One region of the Iodobacter fluviatilis genome, then DNA from elsewhere that is predicted to be linked to it. Evidence: predicted binding sites of a transcription regulator. Region 1 holds the regulator's gene; each other region holds the start of a gene.
What was found. Region 1 encodes FNR, which switches genes on or off when oxygen is low (the NO sensors DNR and NnrR bind a similar motif). Its sites were predicted from a motif close to TTGATNNNNATCAA; they were not measured.
Positions count from the first base shown of each region.

Region 2: a site for FNR is predicted at 2,458-2,471, ahead of C1H71_RS08565 (hemerythrin domain-containing protein). Genes of this name have one in related genera too.
Region 3: a site for FNR is predicted at 4,239-4,252, ahead of C1H71_RS14830 (DUF3149 domain-containing protein). Genes of this name have one in related genera too.
Region 4: a site for FNR is predicted at 3,089-3,102, ahead of C1H71_RS18865 (NAD(P)H-dependent flavin oxidoreductase). Genes of this name have one in related genera too.

Region 1 is NZ_CP025781.1:3,894,615-3,900,661, reverse strand. It holds gene C1H71_RS17345 (GGDEF domain-containing protein) at 1-367, opposite strand, end outside; gene C1H71_RS17340 (chemotaxis protein CheC) at 367-984, opposite strand; gene C1H71_RS17335 (response regulator) at 981-1,349, opposite strand; gene C1H71_RS17330 (sulfite exporter TauE/SafE family protein) at 1,461-2,090, opposite strand; gene hemN (oxygen-independent coproporphyrinogen III oxidase) at 2,122-3,528, opposite strand; gene fnr (fumarate/nitrate reduction transcriptional regulator Fnr) at 3,657-4,406, shown strand; gene C1H71_RS17315 (hypothetical protein) at 4,512-5,105, shown strand; gene C1H71_RS17310 (bifunctional riboflavin kinase/FAD synthetase) at 5,269-6,047, shown strand, end outside.
Region 2 is NZ_CP025781.1:1,908,140-1,914,186, forward strand. It holds gene C1H71_RS08555 (magnesium chelatase subunit ChlI family protein) at 1-26, shown strand, start outside; gene parE (DNA topoisomerase IV subunit B) at 171-2,147, shown strand; gene C1H71_RS08565 (hemerythrin domain-containing protein) at 2,536-3,069, shown strand; gene C1H71_RS08570 (NnrS family protein) at 3,066-4,247, shown strand; gene C1H71_RS08575 (4'-phosphopantetheinyl transferase family protein) at 4,403-5,023, shown strand; gene C1H71_RS08580 (ProQ/FINO family protein) at 5,289-5,750, shown strand; gene C1H71_RS08585 (TDT family transporter) at 5,851-6,047, opposite strand, start outside.
Region 3 is NZ_CP025781.1:3,344,414-3,350,460, reverse strand. It holds gene argF (ornithine carbamoyltransferase) at 1-194, shown strand, start outside; gene leuE (leucine efflux protein LeuE) at 340-960, shown strand; gene C1H71_RS14850 (argininosuccinate synthase) at 994-2,208, shown strand; gene C1H71_RS14845 (DUF2788 domain-containing protein) at 2,286-2,507, shown strand; gene ppnP (pyrimidine/purine nucleoside phosphorylase) at 2,518-2,829, shown strand; gene C1H71_RS14835 (YajQ family cyclic di-GMP-binding protein) at 2,867-3,361, shown strand; partial or broken gene C1H71_RS21545 (IS481 family transposase) at 3,814-4,041, shown strand; gene C1H71_RS14830 (DUF3149 domain-containing protein) at 4,310-4,486, shown strand; gene C1H71_RS14825 (ArnT family glycosyltransferase) at 4,552-6,047, opposite strand, start outside.
Region 4 is NZ_CP025781.1:4,240,323-4,246,369, forward strand. It holds gene C1H71_RS18840 (metal ABC transporter permease) at 1-727, shown strand, start outside; gene C1H71_RS18845 (metal ABC transporter solute-binding protein, Zn/Mn family) at 761-1,636, shown strand; gene C1H71_RS18850 (DUF3299 domain-containing protein) at 1,648-2,073, shown strand; gene C1H71_RS22070 (GNAT family N-acetyltransferase) at 2,024-2,248, opposite strand; gene C1H71_RS18860 (ATP-dependent Clp protease proteolytic subunit) at 2,392-2,970, opposite strand; gene C1H71_RS18865 (NAD(P)H-dependent flavin oxidoreductase) at 3,163-4,314, shown strand; gene C1H71_RS18870 (heavy metal translocating P-type ATPase) at 4,708-6,047, opposite strand, start outside.

The DNA of each region.
Region 1 (6,047 bases):
TAACCGTTACCGCATCCACTTCACCCGATTCATTTCTTACCGGCATAAAAGTGGTATTTTGCTGCATAAAATCCATACCACCGGTAATTGGCCGATTATGGGGGAATTTAAACAAATAAGGCCGCTGCTCCCATGAGGTAAAGGCAAAGTTTTTAAGCACAAATACGCTTTCAATTTTCTTGCTTAACCATTTTTGCGGTAATTCTGGGAATAATTCAAATAAATTGGCCCCAATCGCTTGCTCAGCGGATATGCCACTATGCTGAGCCATAAAGCGATTCCAAAGCAAAATCTCATGCTCTTGGTCCAGCGAAAAAATGCCGACTCCCACTTCATTAACAATAAAATCACATAATCTTTGTTGCATTAGAGGTTATCCATAAACGCATCAATGGCAAGCTGCAAACGTAGAATCGATTCTTCTGGCATCAAGATGAGCAAATGACAGGTAAAATCTCTAATTTCTAGAGTAAAGTGCAGTTCCAACAATAAAGCGTAATGCCAAGTTAAGTGCTTTGTGTTGATTAGCTGATCCACTTCAACATTCTCTGCCATAATAGTGGGGGCAGAAAACACCAATGATGCGCCCAATAAATCGGCCACGCCATTTAAACAAGCACCAACTAATACATTACCCACATCCAACAGCAATTCGCGCTCGGTCGTGCAATCAATCACACCGTCGTAACCCATTAAATCAGCTAAGTTTCTACAGCCATGCTGATCATAGACCACCATAGTCTCACCAGACAAAGAGCCATTAAATGATTGACGAATTGCCGTAGCTGCACTTTTACTGCCTATCATGTTCAGTATATTGTGACTGATTGAGCCGGCTTGAATAATACTGATACGTGGCACGGATAATTTAACAAAGGTATCTAAAATTTGGGCAAGCTGCGCACCAGCACGCCCCATCGCAATATTGGTAATTTCTTGCAGCGCATCGGCTTGGTCTTCGGTCAAAAACAATTCTTCGTTCATAAAGCGATTCCATATTCGCGCAAAATAATCTCGATATCAGAAGCTTTCACTGGTTTTTGAACAAAGGCCGCAGCCCCCAATTGCCGAACACGTTCACGAGCCTTAACCTGAATATCAGCAGAAACCACGACTACATAGCTATTCAGCCCTTCTCTTTGCAACTCCTCTAATACGGCGTACCCATCAAGCAGCGGCATGGTTAAATCTAAAAACATCACATCAGCTTTGCCTGCTCGATAAGCTGCTAGTGCTTCAATACCATTGCATACTTGCGTAATTTCAACATCCCAATTTGTAGGTAAGGCTTTTATTAGCATTTTTCTGGCCATAGCAGAATCATCAACAACCAAAATAGGGATAGGCATCTTTTTAAAAGTTCCTTCAATCAGAAACAACAACTTTAAAAACGCAATATATAATTATTTTTTATACGCAGCTTGGCGCAGCGTAAAACAAAACCCAAAAACACTTAATCGTCAATATAGATATTGGGCAATTCTGAAAGAGCCAAGAAGAATTAAACTTCCACCGAAAAAATAACGCAAATAAGGACGGCGCAATAGCGCGCGTAACGGCTCTATAAAGGCCGACATCAGCAATAAATTAGGTAGAGTACCAAGCCCAAACGCCAGCATAATTAAACCGCCATGCAAAGGACTTGCACTGGCTAAAGCATTAAGTGACGCTGTATAGACCAAACCACAGGGCAGCCAGCCCCATAACGCACCTACAATTAAAGTGTCTAACCACCGTTTAACCGGCAAATACAGCCGCATAAACGGCTGTATTTTACCCCATAATGGCCGACCTGCTTTCTCTAAATGCAGGATCAATACTGACCATCCTGCCATATACGCGCCAAGCAAAATCAGTAATAAATTCGCAGCAATAAATAGAATGCTTTTAATCCCTTGCAAAGAAAGCAAGACAGGCAAAGAACCCAGCCCCCCCACCAATATGCCAATCAGGACATAGCCTAGGATGCGCCCTAAATTAAACCCTAAATGGTAATGCCAGCGGCGTCCAGCAGGCAGCTGCAGGCTAAAAGCCGTCACCACCCCACCACACATTCCAACACAATGCCCTCCGCCTAACAGTCCAGCCAAAAACAAGGCCAAAAGATCAAATTCAAGCAATTTATATCAACTTTGAATATCGCCCCGCAGGTGCCGCATGGCGTAAATAACGATCAAATATCATCGCAATAGAGCGAACTAGAAAACGCCCCTTAGCGCTAACCACAATAGAATCATCTAACACAGAAACTAAACCATCAGCTTGATATGGCGAAAGCAGGATTAACTCCTCCGAAAAATAACTTTTAAAATCAACAAAGTAAGATAATTCCAATGGCTGATAATTCAATTCAAACTGACACATTAATGATTGAATCACGGCAGCACGCAACAAATCATCGTGAGTTACGCTTAAGCCGCGCTCAACCGGCAAGTTATTTTGATCTAAAGCAGCATAATAAGAGATTAAATCCTTTGCATTTTGTGAATAACAACGCCCCACCTTACCAATAGCCGACACACCAAACGCCATTAAATCACAATCTGCATGCGTGGAATAACCCTGAAAATTACGATGCAAAGCACCACGACGCTGCGCGATGGCCAGTGCATCATTAGGCAACGCAAAGTGATCCATGCCGATGTAAACATAACCTGCGGCAAGTAACTGATTAACACTACTTTGTAAAATATCTAGTTTACCCTCTGCCGAGGGCAACTGCCCAGCATCAATGCGCCTTTGCGGCTTAAATCGCTCGGGTAAATGGGCGTAGCTATATAGGGCAATGCGGTCAGGCAAGAGGGTCAGCACTCTTTCTATCGTTTGAAACATCGTGGTTTGGCTTTGCAGCGGCAAACCGTAAATTAAATCGATGCTTACTGATTTAAAGCCATTAGCACGGGCTGCCTCAATCACAATGCGTGTTTCTTCTTCAGATTGCACACGGTTAACCGCCTGCTGAACGGCTAAATTAAAGTCTTGAATCCCCACACTCATTCGATTAAAGCCAATTTTACCCAATAAAGCCACGGTAGCTGCATTCACTTTACGTGGGTCTATTTCTATGGAGAATTCACCATCGGGCTTTAAATCAAAATGACTACGAATTCCTTCCATTAAACGAACCAATTGTGCATCGTTTAAGAACGTGGGCGTACCACCACCAAAATGCAATTGCGATACTCGGCCACGATTTGTTAATAATGCCGCCTGTATTTTTATCTCTTTCAGGAGATAATCTAAGTATTGATCAGCCTTTTCTTGATCCTTGGTAATGACTTTATTACAAGCGCAGTAATAGCAAATCGTATTGCAAAAAGGCAGATGAAAGTACAAGGATAATGGCTTAATGGCTGTGCCTGGCTGTTGCTTAGCGACACTCTTCTCATAGCTTTGAGCATCCATTGCAACAAATCGGTCCGCAGTGGGGTAGGATGTATACCTTGGCCCCTTGCCGCTGTGCTGGCTTATTAGATCACGATCAAAGTCAAGCGATTTTAATACAGTGGCATTATTTTGATGTAGCATATTTCATCCTTATGAACGCATGTGTGCAGCTTGCCCATATTCATTTCCCATAACCTTGATCGATATCAACACAGTCGCGAGAAAATACGTGCAACTGGTGATAACGAGTACATAGATTGAATGATCCCATGACCACAACACCTCACATTCCAGTCCGCGACCTAGGCCTTAAACATCTTCGCCAAAGCTGTGTGAACTGTAGCTTGCGGGAACTATGCCTACCTATTGGGCTTTCTGCCGATGAGATGCACGAACTGGACACGCTGATCACGCAAGCCAAACCCATTAAACGGGGCGAGGCGCTGTACCGTGCAGGTGAGCCTTTCCGCTCTCTATTTGCGATTCGACTGGGTTTTTTTAAAGCCAGCGTTATTTCAGAAGACGGACGTGAGCAGGTGACTGGGTTTCATATGACAGGCGAGCTAATGGGCATGGATGCGGTCAGTGCCGACTTACATACTTGCGATGCTATTGCCTTAGAAGATAGTGAAGTGTGTGAGTTACCGTTTACCGACATGGAAGAATTAAGCCGTCGCATCCCTGTCTTACAACATCACTTTTACAAACTAATGAGCCGCGAAATTGTTCGCGACCATGGCGTCATGCTTTTACTTGGCAATATGAAAGCCGAAGAGCGTATTGCTGCGTTTTTGCTAAATTTATCCCAGCGATTTGCCATCCGTGGTTATTCTGCCAGCAGCTTTCACTTGCGCATGACCCGTGAAGAAATTGGCAGTTATTTGGGACTTAAACTTGAGACGGTGAGCCGCTCACTCTCTAAATTCCAAGAAAATGGTTTGATTAAGGTGCAAAACCGCCTGATTGAAATCATTGATGCCCCCGCACTCAAACAATTAATCAACAATTGCCAACAATAAGCCACTATACCTATGACTCCATCTGGCCCAGTCCTTTTTTTAGCTCCTGCGGCTATTTTGGAGTCTTTGCAAGCCAGGCTAAATATTTTGTCAATACCGCAGCTCATGCTGCTTCCTATTAACATGCAATCGCAAATCCCCGTATTACCGTCTGGGGGGCTACTCCTTACCGCAGGCCACGCCAATTTTGAGCATTATTTACACAGCGCTCACTGGGCCAAAACAGAAGGCTGGCAACATATTGACCTTGCCTTAGTGGGCGAGCCTCAATGCGCAGCACATTTCGGCTGGATGTTGGCCGCCAGTGGCGAGCCAACGGCTTTAGCTTACGCAACCCCCTTACTAGACGTCCTCTCCCCCACTGGGCTGGGAAATTGGCTACACGCCGGAGGGCCGGGAGCTGCAAGTTTTTTAGCCCTCTTGCAACACATCATGCTGCAGCCGATCATTAAAAGCTGGGAAATTATTTTCCCTAATGGCAAGCCATCACCTAAGGCAGATTTAGGTAAACTAGCAGAACTACAAACAACTCAATGGCAAGCCATCCATCCACTCTGCCAGCAATACCTAGCCTTCAGCCAAGGGCGGACTCACCACGCTGCACATCCACAGCAAACCCCCTTCCAGCTACCTGCACATATCGAGCCTGCCGCCACACTAGCCCAGTTTTTGATGCAATTTGCACCCAAAGGGCAGTAATAACACGCCACCCTACGGGCAAAAAACGACCCGCATCCAGCAAAAACCCACTCAATTCACCGCAAAACGCAGCAAATATCAGCCATATTCACAAGCGAACTGACAAAACGTCCGCCAGCCGCTACAATTTACGGCTTCGTAAAGTCCGCCCAAGCGCTTAAGCATGCATGTTTTCAGAAGCGTATCCGACGCGCATCTCCCCCCTACGGCAATTACCATCGGTAATTTTGATGGTCTGCACGCGGGCCATGAAGCGATGTTGTCCGAATTAAAATCGGTTGCCCGTCAGCACGGGCTAAAAACCTGCGTACTCACTTTTGAGCCGCACCCACGTGAATTTTTTACGCCAGATGCCGCGCCGGCTCGCCTCACCAGCCTGCGCGAAAAGTTAGAGCTACTAAAAAGCCGTGATATTGATTATGTCATTGTGCAGCGATTTAACCGTGTATTTTCATCGTTAAGCGCACTGGATTTTAGAGATCAAATCCTAGCAAAAGACTTAAATGCTCGGCATGTCATTGTGGGCGATGATTTTTGCTTTGGTGCCAAGCGCGCAGGTGATTTTGCCCTGCTGCAAGGCAGCCCAGATTTTAGCGCCTGTAGCTTGGCCACCGTTGCCGATCAAGGCACGCGCATTTCTTCTACCGCGGTGCGCAATGCGTTGGCAGCGGGTGATATGGATTTAGCCATGAGCTATTTAGGTCGCCCTTACTCCATTGCAGGCCGCGTAGTCGATGGTGATAAAATTGGCCGCACCTTGGGCTTTCCAACCGCCAACATTCAAATCAAACACAATCGCCCGCCTTTATTTGGCATTTTTGTGGTTGAAGTGCATGGGCTAGAAAAACCTTATCAAGGGGTAGCCAGCTTAGGCTTTAGGCCAACCATTCATGGTGGCGATGCCCACCCAAAACTAGAAGCGCATTTATTTGACTTTAAACG
Region 2 (6,047 bases), 2.0 Mb from region 1:
AGTATCGACGAGGGTTAGGCGGGTAATAAAATAAACAAATTTAAAGGCACGGCATGCCGTACCCGTGCATATCCCCCCTCGCCAGTTTTTTATATACAGCCTTGTGGTAGTTAATTTTGTCTTAGCTTGCTAGACTCCGAGGCACTTTAGTAATCGGTTTCACGTGAAACATGGCAACTCCTAAATACGACGAATCCTCCGTTAAGGTCTTAAAAGGCCTTGATCCTGTCCGGCACCGCCCAGGAATGTACACCCGCACCGATAATCCTCTGCACATCTGCCAAGAGGTTATCGACAACGCTGCCGATGAGGCTTTGGGCGGCTACGCCACTAAAATTGATGTGGTGCTGTACAAAAACCAAAGCGTGCGCGTTTCTGACAATGGCCGTGGCATTCCGGTTGGAATACATCCTGAAGAAGGCGTACCGACGCTGCAAGTGGTGTTTACCCAACTGCATGCTGGCGGTAAGTTCGATAAAAAAGACGGCGGCGCCTATGCGTTTTCTGGCGGCTTGCACGGGGTAGGTGTATCGGTAACCAATGCGCTATCCACGCGTTTAGAGGTTGAAGTCAAACGTGAAGGCCAGCTACATCGCTTGGTATTTGGCAGTGGTGAAGTGATTGAGCCACTGGTGGTGCTAGGTAGTTGCGCTAAAAAAGACAGCGGTACCAGCGTTTATGTTGTGCCTGACGTGACGTATTTTGACTCCCCAAATATCCCATTGGCAGATTTAGAGCATCAGCTCAAATCCAAAGCCGTGCTCTTGCCTGGCTTGGTCGTAAATCTGGCGGTTGAGCAAGCCAATGGTGAGTTTATTCAGAATGCTTGGTGCTACCCAGATGGCTTAACCGGTTATCTATCTGAAAAAGTAGCGGGCTATACCCAGCTCATCCCTATTTTTGAAGGCGAGAAGTATATCGAGCAGGTAGACGATACTTTCTCGCTGGGTGAAGGCTGCGCTTGGGCGCTGACTTGGACCGAAGACGGCCCAGTGAACCGTGAATCCTATGTGAATTTGATTACCACGCCGGTCGGTGGCACGCACGAATCGGGCCTGCGCGACGGGGTTTTTCAAGCAGTTAAAACCTTTATCGAGTTCCACAGCCTACTGCCTAAGGGCGTAAAAGTGCTGCCAGAAGACTTATTTGGCCGCTGCTCTTTTGTGCTCTCAGCCAAGATTCTAGACCCTCAATTCCAAGGCCAAACCAAAGATAAGCTGACCAGCCGCGATGGCTTAAAGCTGGTCTCTACCGTGGTGCGCTCGCCGTTTGAAATTTGGCTGAATCAACACGTTGATCTGGCTAAAAAGCTAGCCGAACTATGCATCCGCGCGGCGCAAGCTCGGCAAAAGAATTCGCAAAAAGTAGAGAAGAAAAAATCTTCTGGCGTGGCCGTCTTGCCCGGCAAACTGACCGATTGCGCATCGGATGAAACAGAGCGCTGCGAGTTATTTTTAGTTGAGGGTGATTCGGCTGGTGGCTCGGCCAAGCAAGGCCGTGATAAGGATTTCCAAGCTATTCTGCCGCTGCGCGGTAAGGTACTCAACACTTGGGAAGTCGATCGCGACCAGATTTTTGCCAATAATGAAGTGCACGATATGGCGGTTGCCATTGGTGTGGATCCACACACTCTTGGGGATAGCAAGGCTGATTTATCTGCCCTGCGTTACGGCAAAATTATAATCATGTCGGATGCGGACGTGGATGGCAGCCATATTCAGGTACTGCTACTCACGCTGTTTTACCGCCATTTTCCGCAGCTGATCGCAGCAGGGCATATCCATGTGGCCCAGCCACCCCTGTACCGCGTTGACGTGGCAGGCAGCGGCAAGGCCAAGCCACCGCGTAAATTCTATGCGCTGGATGAGGGTGAGCTAACGGCTATTTTAGACAAGCTACGGGTTGAAAAAGTGCGTGAAAACGCATGGAGCATCAGCCGCTTTAAAGGGCTTGGTGAAATGAATGCCGAGCAATTATTCGATACCACCATGAATCCCGATACCCGCCGCATGCTACGCGTTGGCATTAACGACGACGTAGCGCTGAATACGCGTGAGCTGATGCATATGTTGATGGGCAAAACCGAAGCCAGCAGCCGTAAAGCGTGGCTAGAAGCGCGGGGTAATGAAGCAGAAGCAGATATTTAACTAGGGTCTGTTGGACTAGACAGTCGAAGCGAAAAATCGCATGGTCGAGACCAGATCTTGCCGAATTTGCAGCGCCAATAACGAGTTATTGGTCAAAAATCTGGTGGGATATAGGCCGATCAGGTGATTTTGCAGCTGACTGATGCTAAGTCCGACAGGCTGCTAGACCCCTCGTAAAAAACCATGGGCCGATTGATTCGGCCCATTTTTTATTCAAAATGTAGGAGGGTACGTTTTTATTCACACGTGTTCATGCGGCCGCGTGGGTACGATAAAGCCGTGCCCACCCAGCCCTCAAAAAAGGTAAAAATTGCCCTAAGTCAAATATGCAACTGTCTTTCTGCGTAAAATCCGACTAAATTAGTCGGGAATTATTAGGAGAGGAAAGATGTCATTGTTTTCTACCGAAACGGTCACTTTTGAAACGCCTATCGCCATGCTGATAGCCTGTCACGACAGGGTGCGCCAGTACGCTGATTTAACGCTCAAACTGGCTCAGCACCTGATTAAAGAGGGTGTAGATGCCAAGGCACAAGATGCTGCTACCGGCATCTTGCGCTATTTCAACGTGGCAGCCCCGCTGCACCATGACGATGAAGATCTCGATTTATTCCCGCTACTTAGCCAATACGGCGATGCTGAGCTGCAAGCCATCATTGCATCAACCAGCGCCGAACACGAAACACTTGGCCTGCTCTGGCAAGAAGTACGCGGCTATCTAATCCCACTGGCTGCAGGACAAGGTGGCAGCTTACCTCTGGCTTTAGCCAGTGAATTTTCCAAGCGCTACCCCGCCCATGCGGATCTGGAAGAAAACCGTATTTATCCCAGTGCCGAATTGCTACTCGATGCCCCCACACTGGCGGCAATAGGGCAGAACATGGCAAACCGACGCATCCAAAGCAGTGAGAAAGCCTTATGAAAACCTTTCTCAGCGCCCCTCACCGTGTTGGCTTTTTTTGCGGCACTTTATTGCTGATCGCAAGCCTTGCTTGGTGGGCCAGCGAAATGCTGCTTAGGGCTAGCGGCAACACCATGCCCAGCAGTATTGCACCGATGTTTTTGCATGGCTATCTGATGCTGTACGGATTTTTCCCGCTGTTTATGCTGGGCTTTATCTACACGGCGGGGCCTAAATGGCTGGGAGTGGCCAGCCCCCCAGCCAAGCTCTATGTGCCGATTTTTATCACCTATGCCATAGGTAGCGCCCTCTTGATTGCCGCGCTATTTTGGCAGCCACTGCTTAGGCTCGGCATTGCCTTGCACTGGATTAGTTGGGGGGCCGCCTGCCTCGTCTGGTTAAACCGTGTGCTAGCCAGCAGCGCCCCAGATCGCGGCCACGCCATTCGTATTGCACTGGCCTTTGCTATGGGGTGGATAGGACAAGCTCTGGCGCTGTATTGGGCCGTGTTTGGCGCAACGACGGGCTGGCTGAGCATGATAGAAATCGGCTTATGGGGATTTTTGCTGCCGGTGTATTTAACCGTCAGCCACAGAATGCTGCCGTTTTTCTCTGCCAACGCCATCCCAAACTACAGCGCATGGCGGCCGCTATGGCTGTTAAACGCCATGATTGCCTTGTCTTGGGGCCATGGGGCCTTAAAGCTGGCGCATTTCAACAGCCTGCCTGTTGATGCCGTATTTGCTGGGCTGCTACTTTATACCAGCTACCGCTGGCGTCTATTTGCCTCGCTCCAAAACCGCCTCTTAGCCATGCTGCATCTTGCCTTTGCCTGGGCGGCGGTCGCGATGCTGCTTTACACCGTACAAGATGCGGCCCTACTAGCTGGTTCGGCCATTCTGGGATTTGCACCGCTGCACGCCATCAGCATCGGCTTTTTTGGCACGATGCTACTGGGCTTTGCCACAAGGGTGAGTCTGGGCCACGCTGGCCTGCCACTGATCCTCAGCCGCCTTGCTTGGACACTCTATTGCCTGCTGCATGGCGTCGCCATTGCTCGTGTGCTGGCCGAAGTGTTGCCTTGGCAAAACACCCTGCTCTGCGCCGCAGCCTTGGGCGCATTGCTGGCCTTCCTACTATGGGGCAGCCGCTTTATGCCGGTGTATTTAAAGCCAAGAGCGGATGGGAAGGCGGGGTAGTGTTATCTCGTCATTCCCGAATGTTTGTGTCGGGAATCCAGAGGCTCTGCTGGATCCCCGATAAAAACACTCGAGGATGACGGCCTTGAATTGTTTGAGAAGTTCAAACTCGCACCAAGGTATATCATTCCCCATCCTTTACCCTTGGTTTACACATGCTTCACGTCAAAGTTATTCTTACCCAAATCTCACTTAATCCTTCGCTTAGCAGCGATTCGCTCTCAGCCAGTAGCAAAGCCAAGCTAGTAACAATGAAATCACCCGCCCGCGTTCAGCAGTTTATTCTTGGCCGCATGCTGCTCGCTCAAGCAGCGACACGAGCCTTAGGGGTTGATTACGCAGCGGCAGATATTGAAGAAGGCGAGTTTTTCCCCTATTTAAGCAAGGCTGCTCATTTGCACGCCAGTATTTCGCATAGTGGGGATAGCTTGGGGGTGACGGTCAATACTGAACGAGTAGGGCTAGATATTGAAAGCTGCCGACCTAAAGCCAATATCGCCAAATTGGCCACATTTGCACTGCATCAAGATGAAGCCAGCTGGGTAAACGCCGAAGAGGCAGAAGCTCAAGAGCGCTTTTATCTGCTTTGGACTTTACGTGAAGCGGCGTTTAAAGCGGGTTTACGTGAGCACGTAATACGCGGTAGCAGCATAATTACAGATAGTAATCTTGATGTAGATTGGCACTGGGCTAGTGCAAGAGAGCCAAAACAGCGGATAAGTATCGCCTCAGCCACGGCCTGCTCTTTGGTTTTAATCCACAATCTGGCGCTGTAATCGCCAAATAACGATGCATTCCATCAAATATTGCACTCTTCACCCTTAGCGCTCAAAACCGAGAAAAATGGCCTTAAAAGGCAAAAAATAGCCAAAATAATGAGTTTACTAAGCGGAAACAATCATTTTTAGCCGTTTTTTGCTAGAGAATAAAAAATATGCAGCCATTTTACTAAGGACTGATAAACGACACTTTGCGATAGTACGGTATATGCAAACGCAGAGTTAAGGTAAGCTACCCGTTCATACCAACCCTAGTTTTCCAATGATGACCGATCAAAATTCAGCTTTAGCCCAAGCATTTCAATCTGCGATTGGCGAGAAATCTGCCCGTCAGCAGCAAATTATGATTATTGAATTACTTTATCAGCGTTATCCGGTGATGAAGCAATTTAAACCTTTAATGATCGGTGTTCACAAAGAGCTAGAAAAAGCACTGCCACAGTTTGGTGCCAATCATGTGCATCGCGCCATTGCCGCTCACTGTCGCAAAGTGCGCTACCTTAAGTCGGTAGCTCGTGGCGGCAAGCGCTTTGATCTGAATGGCAAGCCAGTTGGCGATGTGACTGTTGAAGAAAAAACAGCTGCAGCCAAATTCGTACAAAATATCGAAGATCGCAAAAAACCACAGACTGCTACCCTAGCAGCTGAAGTGACTGCTGATCCAATCGTGACCGAAGTAACGGCTGTTACTGAAGAAGTAGGCAGCGATAAAACCGCAGAATAAATTAAGCAAAAAAAGGCTGCATAGTGATATGCAGCCTTTTTTACGTCTAGCTAAACAGCTTATAGGGCAATAGCTTGCCAGCCTTCAGTAGATTGGCGCTCTAAGCCAGTCTCAGCGCTTTGCTTTCATTGCCTTTTTGCATAAAAAACATCACATAGCGCACCGCTACATACCCAACGATCACCGTGGCAACGCCCAACTCTAGCTGCGCTAGCCACTGTACCTGCGCCACGTATTCAGCAGCAAACTCCCACTGCCCAAGTAAATGGCTAAGCTTAAATAAGGCAGTAGAACCAA
Region 3 (6,047 bases), 550 kb from region 1:
TAAGCGAAAAAGTCATGTTACAAGCCAAGGCAAATGCAATGTTTATGCACTGCTTACCCGCACACCGAGGCGAAGAAGTAGACCCTGAAGTGATCGATGGCCCACAATCAGTAGTATGGGATGAAGCAGAAAATCGCATGCATACGCAAAAAGCAGTGATTGAATATCTATTACTCGGTAAAGTAGAGGGCTAAATACTCAAAAACCGTAGAAATAGCTTATTTTCACGCTATTTCTAGCTCTGCCATCTAGGATTACGCTTCTTTTTACGTAATCTCTAGTGGGAGCGAGGAGAAATAAACTTAGCAACAATCTGATCACTTTTGTATGAGTACTTAAATGTTTGGCATTACCGATTTAACGAGCTACCTTCTAGGCACTGTTTTTATTATTTTATTACCGGGCCCAAATTCCATTTTTGCTTTATCCGTAGCAGCCAAGCAAGGCGTGCGCGCGGGTTATGCTGCGGCAGCTGGCATTGTGACGGGTGATCTAATTTTAATGCTACTAGCCAGCGTAGGCGTTGCTTCATTAATGCGTACTCATCCTGAAGCATTTAACTGGGTTCGCTATGCAGGTACCGCGTATTTATCGTGGATGGGCATAAAAATGCTGCTTGCTAAACCGCAAACAGCGAGTGATACCCCAGTAAATATACCGTCTAGCCATATTTATAAGCAGGCGTTATCTATTTCTCTGGTTAATGTGAAAGCCATTTTGTTTTTTATGGCATTCTTCCCCCAGTTTGTGGATCCGACTTATGATCGCGTTCCACTGACTTTTGCAATCCTTGGCATGATCGTTCAAGCCGTAAGTTTGGCTTATCTGACCTTTTTAATCTTTGCTGGTGCTGGCCTTTCTAGGCGACTAGCAGGCAAACAGTGGTTGGGCCGTTGGCTCGCTCGCCTAACTGGTGTACTTTTCATCAGTTTTGGTCTGCGACTTGCGCTCTCTAGCTAATCCATTGCCTTTCCTCCCCCTTGGAGTTCCTACATGTCTGATGTAAAAAAAGCAGTACTTGCCTACTCCGGTGGCCTCGATACCTCGGTGATTTTGAAGTGGTTGCAAGATACCTATCAATGTGAAGTGGTAACCTTTACCGCAGACTTGGGCCAGGGTGAAGAACTAGAACCTGCCCGCCAAAAAGCAGTGCAATTTGGCATTAAACCAGAAAACATTTTTATTGATGATTTGCGCGAAGAATTTGTGCGTGACTTTGTATTCCCAATGTTTCGCGCCAATACGGTTTACGAAGGTGAATACCTGCTGGGCACCTCGATTGCCCGCCCACTGATTGCCAAGCGTCAAATTGAGATTGCTAATTTAACCGGCGCAGATGCCGTAAGCCACGGCGCAACCGGCAAGGGCAATGATCAAGTCCGCTTCGAGCTAGGTTATTACGCACTACGCCCAGACATCAAAGTGATTGCACCATGGCGTGAATGGGATTTAAACAGCCGTGAAAAACTGCTGGATTACGCCGAAAAACACGGTATGGATATCGCCAAGAAAAAGAACGGCGGCAGCCCTTACTCTATGGATGCCAATCTGCTGCATATCTCTTACGAAGGCCAAATGCTGGAAAACCCAGCCGCCGAGCCAGAAGAAGATATGTGGCTATGGTCGGTTAGCCCAGAGCAGGCACCAGATGCAGCTGAGTACGTAGAGCTTGAATACGAAAACGGCGATATCGTCGGCATCGATGGTGTAAAAATGAGCCCTGCCAGCGTGCTGGCTGCATTAAATAAAGTAGGTGGCAAGCATGGCATTGGCCGTCTAGATCTGGTTGAAAACCGTTTTGTTGGTATGAAAAGCCGTGGCTGTTACGAAACCCCTGGCGGCACGATTATGCTCAAGGCACACCGCGCCATTGAATCCATCTGCCTAGACCGCGAAGTGGCTCACCTCAAAGATGAGCTGATGCCAAAATACGCCAGCCTCATTTATAACGGTTACTGGTGGGCACCAGAGCGCCTGATGCTGCAAACCATGATTGATGCCAGCCAAGCTCATGTTAATGGTTGGGTTCGGCTCAAACTCTATAAAGGCAATGTAATTGTAGTGGGCCGTGATTCTAAAGAATCGCTGTTTGATGCCAATATTGCCACCTTTGAAGATGATGGCGGTGCTTATAATCAAGCAGATGCTGCAGGCTTTATTAAACTGAATGCATTACGTATGCGAATTGCCGCGAAGTTACGTAATTAAATTCGCAAGTTACACCTAATCGTCAATAAATAAACAAAGCCGGCAGCTGCCGGCTTTGTGCGTAAAAGGAAACCAGCATGCTAGAGGCGCTGAAAAACATATCGGAGGAAACATTCACCACATTATCAGTGTCCATCCTTTGTACCGCCCTCATTATCTATATGGGCTTTATTATCTACCGCTTGGCTGCAGATTCTAAAGCCGGCAAGTATGGCTCGCTGGTTTTATTTTTTACACTAGGCTTTGGCGTATTCGGGTTTATTGTTAAAACAGTACTGACTGAAATCATTCAAAAGTAATGGAGTTATAATGTCTCAATTTGATAATGTATCTGTTCTGAAGCAGGGCAATGTTTACTTTGATGGCCTATGTGTTTCTCACACCCTTATTTTAGCCAGTGGTGAGAAAAAAACCATTGGCGTGATTCTGCCATCCAAGCTGGTTTTTAATACCGCTGCGGCAGAAATAATGGAAGTTGTTGCTGGTCACTGCCAAGTTAAACTGGCAGGAGAAGCAAATAGCACCGCCTATACTGCCGGCCAAAGCTTTAATGTGCCAGCGAACTCCAGCTTTGTAATTGAAACACTAGAAACACTGCATTATGTTTGTCATTTTTCTTAATTATATTTATTAACTATTTACTTTAAAGGGAAGCAATATGCCTTCTTTCGATATTAGCTCCGAACTCGATATGGTTGCCCTCAAAAACGCCATCGATGCAGTTGATCGTGTGATCAATAATCGCTTTGATTTTAAAGGCACCAGCGCCAAGGTCGAGTTAAACGAAAAAGACGAGACAATCACTTTACACGGTGATTCCAATGCTCAGCTTGATCAAATTAAAGATATCTTATTTCCAGCGCTAGAAAAAAAAGAAGCCGATAGTAGCAAACGCCTTGAAAGTGGCGATGTGCAAAAAATATCTGGCAATAAAGTAAAAATGGAAATGAAGATTAAAGCAGGCATTGATCAAGATTTAGCTAAAAAAATCATTAAATTGATTAAAGATGAAAAATTAAAAGTTCAAACCGCCATTCAAGGTGACGCAGTACGCGTAACGGGTGCCAAGCGTGATATTTTGCAAGAAGTTATTGCTCTTATGAGAAAATCAATTACTGACTTCCCACTGCAATACCAAAATTTCCGCGACTAATTACTTAAAATTAGGGCGGTAGAATAAGTAAATATGGGTTTAAAGCATAATTCATCTATTTACATCATGAAGAAAATAGATAAGAAAGCTAGGGCCTGTTGACGTTTCATTCGCCATTGCGCTGAGTCGGAAAACGGCCAGACACAAGGTATGTGACGAAGGCAATAACGGGTTATTGTTGAGAAGCATAACGCAGTGAATGGCCATTTTCCGGCTCAGCCCTTCGGGTTTAGCCCCAAAGCTGGGCCAAACGCAGCCGTGAATGAAACGTCAATAGACCCTAGCAACCTGTCGGACTTAAGCGATCGTAGCGAGGGAAAGACCGGCTTGAGACTGATTTCGCGGGTTTTTGAGGCGAATAGCTGGCTATTCAACGAGAAAATGCGTGAAATATGGCCAAATCCGGCTTTTCCGTAGTAGATCAGTCTTAAGTCCGACAGGCTGCTAAGGCAACGGCTAGGAAGTGGAAATCGCGTACCGAAACGCAGGATCGCTCACATCGCCCGCATACTTTGCACACCACGCTGACACCTGCGCAAGAAATCATCGTCGTTGAATTGCGTCGACTGCTCTTACTGCCCCTGGATGACATGCTGGTCAATACCCAGGAATTCATCAACCCTCATGCTTCTCGGGCTGGCTTGTATCGCTGCTTTTCACGATATGGGGTGAACAAACTAAAGGACAATGTGGGTGTCTTGGCTGAAAGTGATTGAATCAGATCGTGCAGAAGATCTCTGACTTAGAACAGAAGCCAACTGCGAATAGAAATAGAATGACCCGACATTTACATGAACTACATGGTCTTATTTGAGCAAGGGGCATAATCAGGTAAAATTTATAAATACCACGTATTTACGCAATACACCTACATACCTTGATACAAATCAAATCCTCATCCCCCATTCTTCTTTTATATTAGGTCTATATAAAAGCAAGGAGATCAAGATGGAAAACACACCACTACAAGCGCTGTTTACTTCTGACATTGGTTTATTGAGTCTATTTACTATCTTGTTTGTTTTAAGCATGGCTGTGTATATATTTTTCTATGTGCGCCGCAAGGTGATAGAAGATACTGCGGCTAATGCGACTAAAAAAACGACTCACTTAAATATAAAATAAAATCACCTGTCGCTCATGCAGCATGATTAAAACAAGGATCGCTTACATAAAGTAAACGATCTTTTTTACGGCTGAACCTCAATCAATGCAAACGACTCTTTATGTTCGCCCGCGCGGTTGCCACGCCATACCACTGCACTACCAAAAGACTCCCCACCCAGCGTCATTTTCAAATGGCATGCTTCAGCCTTACTTCCCTGTGCAAGGGTAATCCCTGCAAAATACTCAAAAGAAGCCAGTGGTGCAGATGGAATATTGCGCCCATCAATGCATGAGGTTTGCCCTCGCATGGCATCTCGCAAAGAATAAGATACGGCTCGATAGCTTTTTGATGCGTCTAACCATGGCTGCCAGAGGCTAATTAACACCCCCCAAATCAAGGTTACGCCACAAGCCCAATTGGTAACCGCTAAGCGCCCTGGTGGGCGTTTGCGCGAAATCACAACACACCAAATCCCGGTCAAGCAAAGCGCAAATACGATGCCTAGCCAGCTCCATTGTACTTGATAAGCAGGGCTTGCCTCCTTCAGCGCTCTAGCCATACCCGTTGGTATGCCGGTATGCACGGCAAGCCACCCCAGCCACAGCAGACCTGCAAAGAGGCCAAAAGTCATTAAACCAAACCAGTTCAGGGCTTGAGCTGCACCACGGCGTAAATCATCCACTCCACTAGCAGCCAAGATAGAGAGTGGCAATAACACGATCAAAGCATGCGATTCACGCGCGTCCCCCGCTATCACAAACCAAAGCACGTGCATAAGCAGCAACACACTTGGCAACAGCATCTTAGGCTGGTTTAGCTGATGACGATTCGCCCATATCCCCCACACGGCCAAAGGCAATGCTGGCCATGCAAACCAAAGCACAATAGAAAAGAAAAAACCAAACGCATGAAATGCTTTGAAATCAGATAAGCCACCAAATGGGCCTAAAGCATATTTCCCAAGCCACAAATCAAATACAGGCCGCGCATGCTGATAAAGATCAATGGGCCAAATTGCACTTAGCGGAACAGCAATCACTAAAGCGCAAAGAATACTCACTGCATAAGAAGTACTTCGCCAAGGCTTAAATAGAAATAAAAGCAAGGCTGAGCTTAATGCCAAGATAAATTCAGCCCAATTTCCCCCTAGCAATAATAGCAACCATGCCAGCCCTAGAATAAACCCAGCCTTTAGCGGCTGGCGTAGTGCATAGGCGAGCCCATATGCGTGCCAAGAAAAACCTGCCAAGACCAAAATCTGAGGTGATAGATGATGCCCCCAAATAATCAAACCAATACAACCAATCATGGTGATTACAGCAACACGGCCATAACGGCGGCCATATAGCTCACGCCCAGCCAAGCCCAAGCCCCAAAGTGCTAGCGCCATCCAAATACCCGTCGTTAAACGGGCGGCATCATGCACGGCCATTCCTAGTTTTTGTAAAGGCCAAGCAAACAAAGCAGCAGCCCAATAATACAAGGGAGCGCTTTCTAAATAAGGCTGGCCTGCATATTGTGGGATAGACCAATAAGCACCCTGCATAAAGCGCTGAATAACTGCAGCAGTTTCAACTT
Region 4 (6,047 bases), 350 kb from region 1:
CGATGCCCTATCGCACGCCGTATTACCTGGGGCTGCCATTGGCTTTTTACTTGGGGGCTTAACCTTGCCTTGGCTGGCTGGAGGCGGATTAGTGGCAGGCTTACTGGTGGCTTTAGCTGCCAGCGTGGCCGCCAGAAAATCCCGATTAAACGAAGACGCCAGCTTCGCTGGGTTTTATTTATTGGCGCTGGCCATTGGCGTGCTGATTGTTTCTAAATGGGGCAGTAGCGTTGATCTGATTCATCTTTTATTTGGCTCAGTGCTGGCCATTGATGATCCATCTTTACTAATTGTAAGTAGCGTAGCCACGATCACCCTGCTCTGGCTAGCGATTGAATACCGAGGCATTGTGCTGGAATGCGCTGATTCAGGCTTTATTGCCGCCACCAGCGGCAATGGCATGCGCTTTCATATTGGCTTTATGGTAATTGCCGTGCTTAATTTTGTGGCAGCCTTTCAGGCTATGGGAACCCTAATGGCGGTGGGGCTAATGATGCTACCTGCAGCCACCGCTCGGCTGTGGGTAGAAAGGCTTTCCATGCTGTTTGTGCTGTCTTGGGCGATTGCCCTATTTGCCTGCGTAGCGGGGCTAATTGCCTCTTACCAATGGGACTTGCCATCTGGCCCCGCCATTGTACTCATTGCAGGCGCTCTGTACTGCCTATCGCTGCTACTTGCCCCTTTTGGCTTATTTGTGCGGCGCAAATCGCGTCACCATGCGATTTAAACCTTAAACCTAGCTGACTTTCAGGATTTAATCATGCGTAAACATTTACTCGCCCTGCTACTGGCCGTTAGCAGCGTCGCCCAAGCAGCACCACTTAAAGTAGCGGCTAGCTTTAGCGTACTGGCTAATTTAGTACAGGAAATCGGCGGCAGCCGAGTGGAAGTCAGCAGCTTAGTGGGCATGGATGAAGACGCACACATCTGGCAAGCCAAACCCGCAGACCTTAAAAAACTCTCGGCTACCTCTATATTTTTTGTCAACGGGCTGGGTTTCGAAGGCTGGTTAAAGCGCGTGGAGCAAGCCTCTGCCTATAAAGGCCACGTGGTTACCGTTAGCAAAAACATCAAGCCAAGACAGATGGCAGAAGCGGGCCATGAAGGCCATAACCACGGCCACACCGATCCACACGCTTGGCATGACCCACAGGCCGTGCTGCTGATGGTAGAAGAAATCAAGCTCGCACTAACAAAAGCCGACCCCGCCGGTGCAAACCAGTACGCACAAAACGCTAGTCGCTTTAAAGGCCAGATTGCAGAGCTGGATCAAAAAACCAGCACCGCTTTTGCTGCGATTCCAGCAGCTAACAGAAAGCTAGTAACTTCACACGATGCATTGGGTTATCTAGGTGCACGCTATCAGCTGCAATTACTGCCGCTACAAAGCATTTCTACTGAAGCCGAGCCCAGCGCCCGACAAATGGCAGCACTAATCCGCGAGATTCGTAAAAACAATATTCGTGCAGTGTTTGCAGAAAACATCAGCAATCCAAAGCTGATTGCACAAATTGCCAGCGAAACCCAAGCCAAAGTTGGCCCACCTCTCTATACCGATGCTTTATCAAAAAAAGCGCCCAGCTGGCTGGCCATGTTTAGCCATAATACGCAGGCTATTTTGGACGCTTTAAAGTAAGAGGCTGCTCAATGCAAATTCGCAAAGTGATCCTCCCCCTTGCCGCCTTACTCACTCTTACTGGGCTGATCGGCTCTTTAGCCTCTAATGCTGATGAGCCGCTTACCAGCTGGCAATTGCTGGCTAAGATTAAAATCAGCCCTGGCTTATTGGGGGAAGCTGAAACAACATTTGACCCTCGCATTAAAGCATTGGATCAAACAGACATCAGCTTGGCGGGGTATATGTTTCCGCTGCAGGCAGGGAGTAGTGTGCGGCGCTTTATTTTATCGGCTAAACCACCTACCTGCGCCAGCTGTATGCCTGGTGGTAGCGAAGCCATGGTATTGGTGAATAGCCCCCAGCCGATTAAAGTCAGCACTGAGCGCATGCATATTAAGGGACAGTTCAAAATTGTGCAGGAAATGGGGCTGTTTTATCGACTAGACATGGCTTGAGATCTTCCACATGCCTTAGTAGGGCTTTACCCAAGCCATTGCCCTGCCAATCGTCATGCACAAAAAAGTGGCTCATTAAGTCTGTTTGTTGTAAATCTGCATACGCCACCAACTGAGCTTTGCACTCCACAATACGAGGATTTAATCGCTCAAGGAATTCGCTAACCAAATACATCTCGTAACCTGCCGCAGATCACAAACAGCGCTGCAACAATCCTTGCAAAACTGCCCAGCGTTTAGCCAGATTAATTTTCCTGCCCATGCATAAAAGAACAGCCCTCAGTGAGCTACTGAGAGCTGTTGATGGCAAACTTACGTTTATTCCAAATCAGCGTAGCTTTGAATCACGCGCGAAACAAGGCCGTATTCAATGGCCTCCTGCGGGTTCATCCAGTAATCACGCTCAATATCATTCAGTACTTTTTCTAGGCTTTGCCCGGTTTCTTTAGCAATCACCGCCGCAATTCGCTCCCTCATACGGATGATTTCTTTAACTTGGATTTCCACATCGGATGCCGACCCACCCATGCCGCCGCTGGGTTGATGAATCAAAAAACGCGTATTTGGCAGGCATACCCTTCGCTCTTTTGGCACAGAAAGGAATATATGTGCTCCTGCGCTGGCCACCCAGCCGCTGCCTATCATATTCACCGGCGCACGAATAAATTTGATGATGTCGTGAATTACATCGCCCGATTCCACATGGCCGCCAGGCGATGAAATCAGGATATTAATCGGCTTGGCGGATTCTGTTGCCAGCGCAATTAAGCGCCTAGCAGTGTCTTTAGCCAATACATCGTTAATGGTGCCGATAATAAAAACAAAACGCGATTCAAACGCTTTTTCTTCCAAAAAGGCATCTTGCGAGCCTCCTGTTGCCGCGACTTCTTCAGACATTGCATGCTCCCCAGACGGTTAAACTTACAAACATCAACAGCAATCATAATGGAATACGTGAAGATTGCCACCTTTATTCATTATGCAGCCCAGCATTTCCTTACTAAGCGCCCGAGCATTGACGCTAAGCAATACCCTTTAAGCCTACTACGCCTACTCTGTTGAATACTTCGTAAGGATAAACAGAAGAAAATGAGCTTCAACTCACTAAAGCTTGCTGGGCGAGAATTACTCCCCATCGTGCAGGGCGGCATGGGTGTCGGCATTTCGGCACATAAATTAGCGGGTGCAGTGGCAAAAGAAAATGCCGTGGGCACCATTGCCAGCGTGGATTTACGCCAGCATCACCCCGATTTAATGGCCCAAACGCACCGCTGCCTAGATGCAAATTTAATCGACAAAGCAAACCTAACGGCACTAGACCGCGAGATTTGCGCTGCAAAAGAGATCGCCAATGGCTGCGGTATGATTGCTGTCAATGTAATGAAAGCGGTGCGAGATCATGTGGCTCTGGTAAAGCAAGCCTGCGAAAGCGGCGCAAACGCCATTGTCATGGGCGCTGGCTTGCCAATTGATCTCCCAGAAATGACTGCCGATTACCCTAAAGTGGCACTCATCCCGATTTTGTCTGATGCACGCGGTGTGGCGATTATTTTAAAAAAATGGCTAAAAAAAGGCCGCCGAGCTGACGCGATTGTAATCGAGCACCCCGGCCACGCCGGCGGCCACTTGGGCGCGGCGCGCATCAGCGATATACACGATGCACGTTTCGATTTTGCTAAAGTGCTGGCCGATTGCCACGCCCTATTTGCCGAACTGGGCTTAGGCCGCGACGCGCCTAAATTGATCGTGGCGGGAGGCATAGATAGCCATGAAAAAGTCAGTCGCTGGCTTAGCAACGGGGCCGATGCAGTGCAACTCGGCACTGCCTTTGCCGTCTGCGAAGAAGGCGATGCGCATATTAACTTCAAACAAACCTTAATCAACGCCAAAGCCAGCGATCTGGCCGAGTTTGTTAGCGTAGCCGGCCTACCCGCCCGCGCCGTTGCCACACCTTGGCTGAAGCAATACTTACGCCGCGAAAGTCATTTGCAAGCGCTCGCCAAGGCCGATCCACGCCGCTGCACCCAGCGCATGGATTGCCTTAGCCACTGCGGCCTGCGTGATGGCCTGAATAAAGTCGGCCAATTTTGCATCGATCTCAAACTGGCCTCCGCCATGCACGGCGAAGTCGATAAAGGCTTGTTTTTCAGAGGTAATGGCTCTCTCCCATTTGGAGAAGCCATTCGCCCTGTGCGTGAGCTGATTGATTATTTAATGAATGGCAGAATGGAGGCGGTGTAAGACTATGCGAGAAAAATCCAAATCTTGAGCCACGGAGGGTACCGAGAACACGGAGTTACACGGAGAAAAACAAAGCTTGAATTAAGTTGTTTTGCAGGTTTTGAGTGTTTGTAATGCCCAGCAATAAGGATTTATATCGCGGCTAGTTGCACGGGGCTTAAATTTCCCCTTGAAACACGCCGTAGCGAGGAACAAGCGGGGCGGGGGATCGCTTGGGAGCGAGGAACGAGCTGATCCCGTCCGCCGCCGACTCGATTGTCAGCAGCGAAGGGGTCTTCGTGTTATTGGTGTTGTGGCTTGGCTTCGTTTTTTGGCCACACAAGCGCGGGACACCGCACCTAAATTAACGTGCCGAAGGCACTAAAAAAACGACCTCAACGTAACATCAAGCCCTCACCCCCTCAACAACCTCAAACCATTCAATACCACCAACAAACTCACCCCCATATCGGCAAAGACCGCCATCCATAACGTGCCGTGGCCAGCTAAGGTGAGCGCTAGAAACACCGCTTTCACTAACAGCGCCAGCGTGATGTTTTGCACCAAGATGCGATGCGTGGCACTAGACAGGCGGATAAATTCGGGGATTTTGCGTAGATCGTCGTCCATCAGCGCCACGTCGGCGGTTTCGATGGCGGTGTCTGTGCCTGCCGCGCCCATGGCAAAGCCAATATCGGCGCGAGCTAAGGCCGGTGCATCGTTGATGCCGTCCCCGACCATGCCGGACGATGCGGCCATGCCTTCCACAAGGCGCAGCTTGTCTTCTGGTAGTAAATTGCCGTGCGCTTGGGCGATACCCAGATCGCTAGCAATCGCCGCCACGGTGTGCTCGTTATCTCCTGACAATACAATTGTTTCCACGCCTAAGGCTTGCAGCTGGGCAATTGCTTCGCGGCTACTTGGCCGCACGGTATCGGCCACGGCAAACAGCGCCAGTACGCGATCAGAGGCCAATACCACCACCGATTTGCCCTGCATTTCCAGCACTTGCAGCTTTTCTTCCAGCGCGAGCGAGCAAAGGCCCAGCTCTTCGATCAGGCGATGATTACCCATTGCATAAGAGATGCCCTCAATCTGCCCGCTGATGCCGCGTCCCAACAGCGCTTTCACATCACTGACTTCAAGATAATCATTGATCTGAGCCGCAATCGCTTTAGAAACAGGGTGATCCGAGCGCGCACCAAGGCTGGCGGCGATACGCTGGCAAACATCGGACGACACATCCGCCAAGGCCACCATATCGGTCTGCACCGGCTTACCAAAAGTGAGCGTGCCGGTTTTATCCAGCGCTAGGCTTTTTAGCTTGCGCCCTTCTTCTAGATAAGTACCACCCTTAATTAAAATACCCAGCCGCGCCGCACGGGCAAGGCCGCTGACAATCGTTACCGGAGTAGAAATCACCAAGGCACAGGGGCAGGCAATCACCAGCATCGCCAACGCACGATAAATCCATTCCTGCCACGCGCCCCCCAAGAATAGCGGCGGAATCACCGCCACAGCCAAGGCCAGCGCGCAAACAACGGGGGTATAAATTTTAGAAAAGCGATCCACAAAACGCTGGGTTGGCGCACGCACGCCTTGCGCCGCCTCTACCACATGGATAATCCGCGCCAGCATGGTGTTGCCCGCCACCGCCGTAACCCGATATTCAAACGAGCCGGTTTCATTAATCGTGCTGGCAAACACCGTGTCGCCAATATTCTTTTCTATCGGCAGGCTCTCGCCGGTAATCG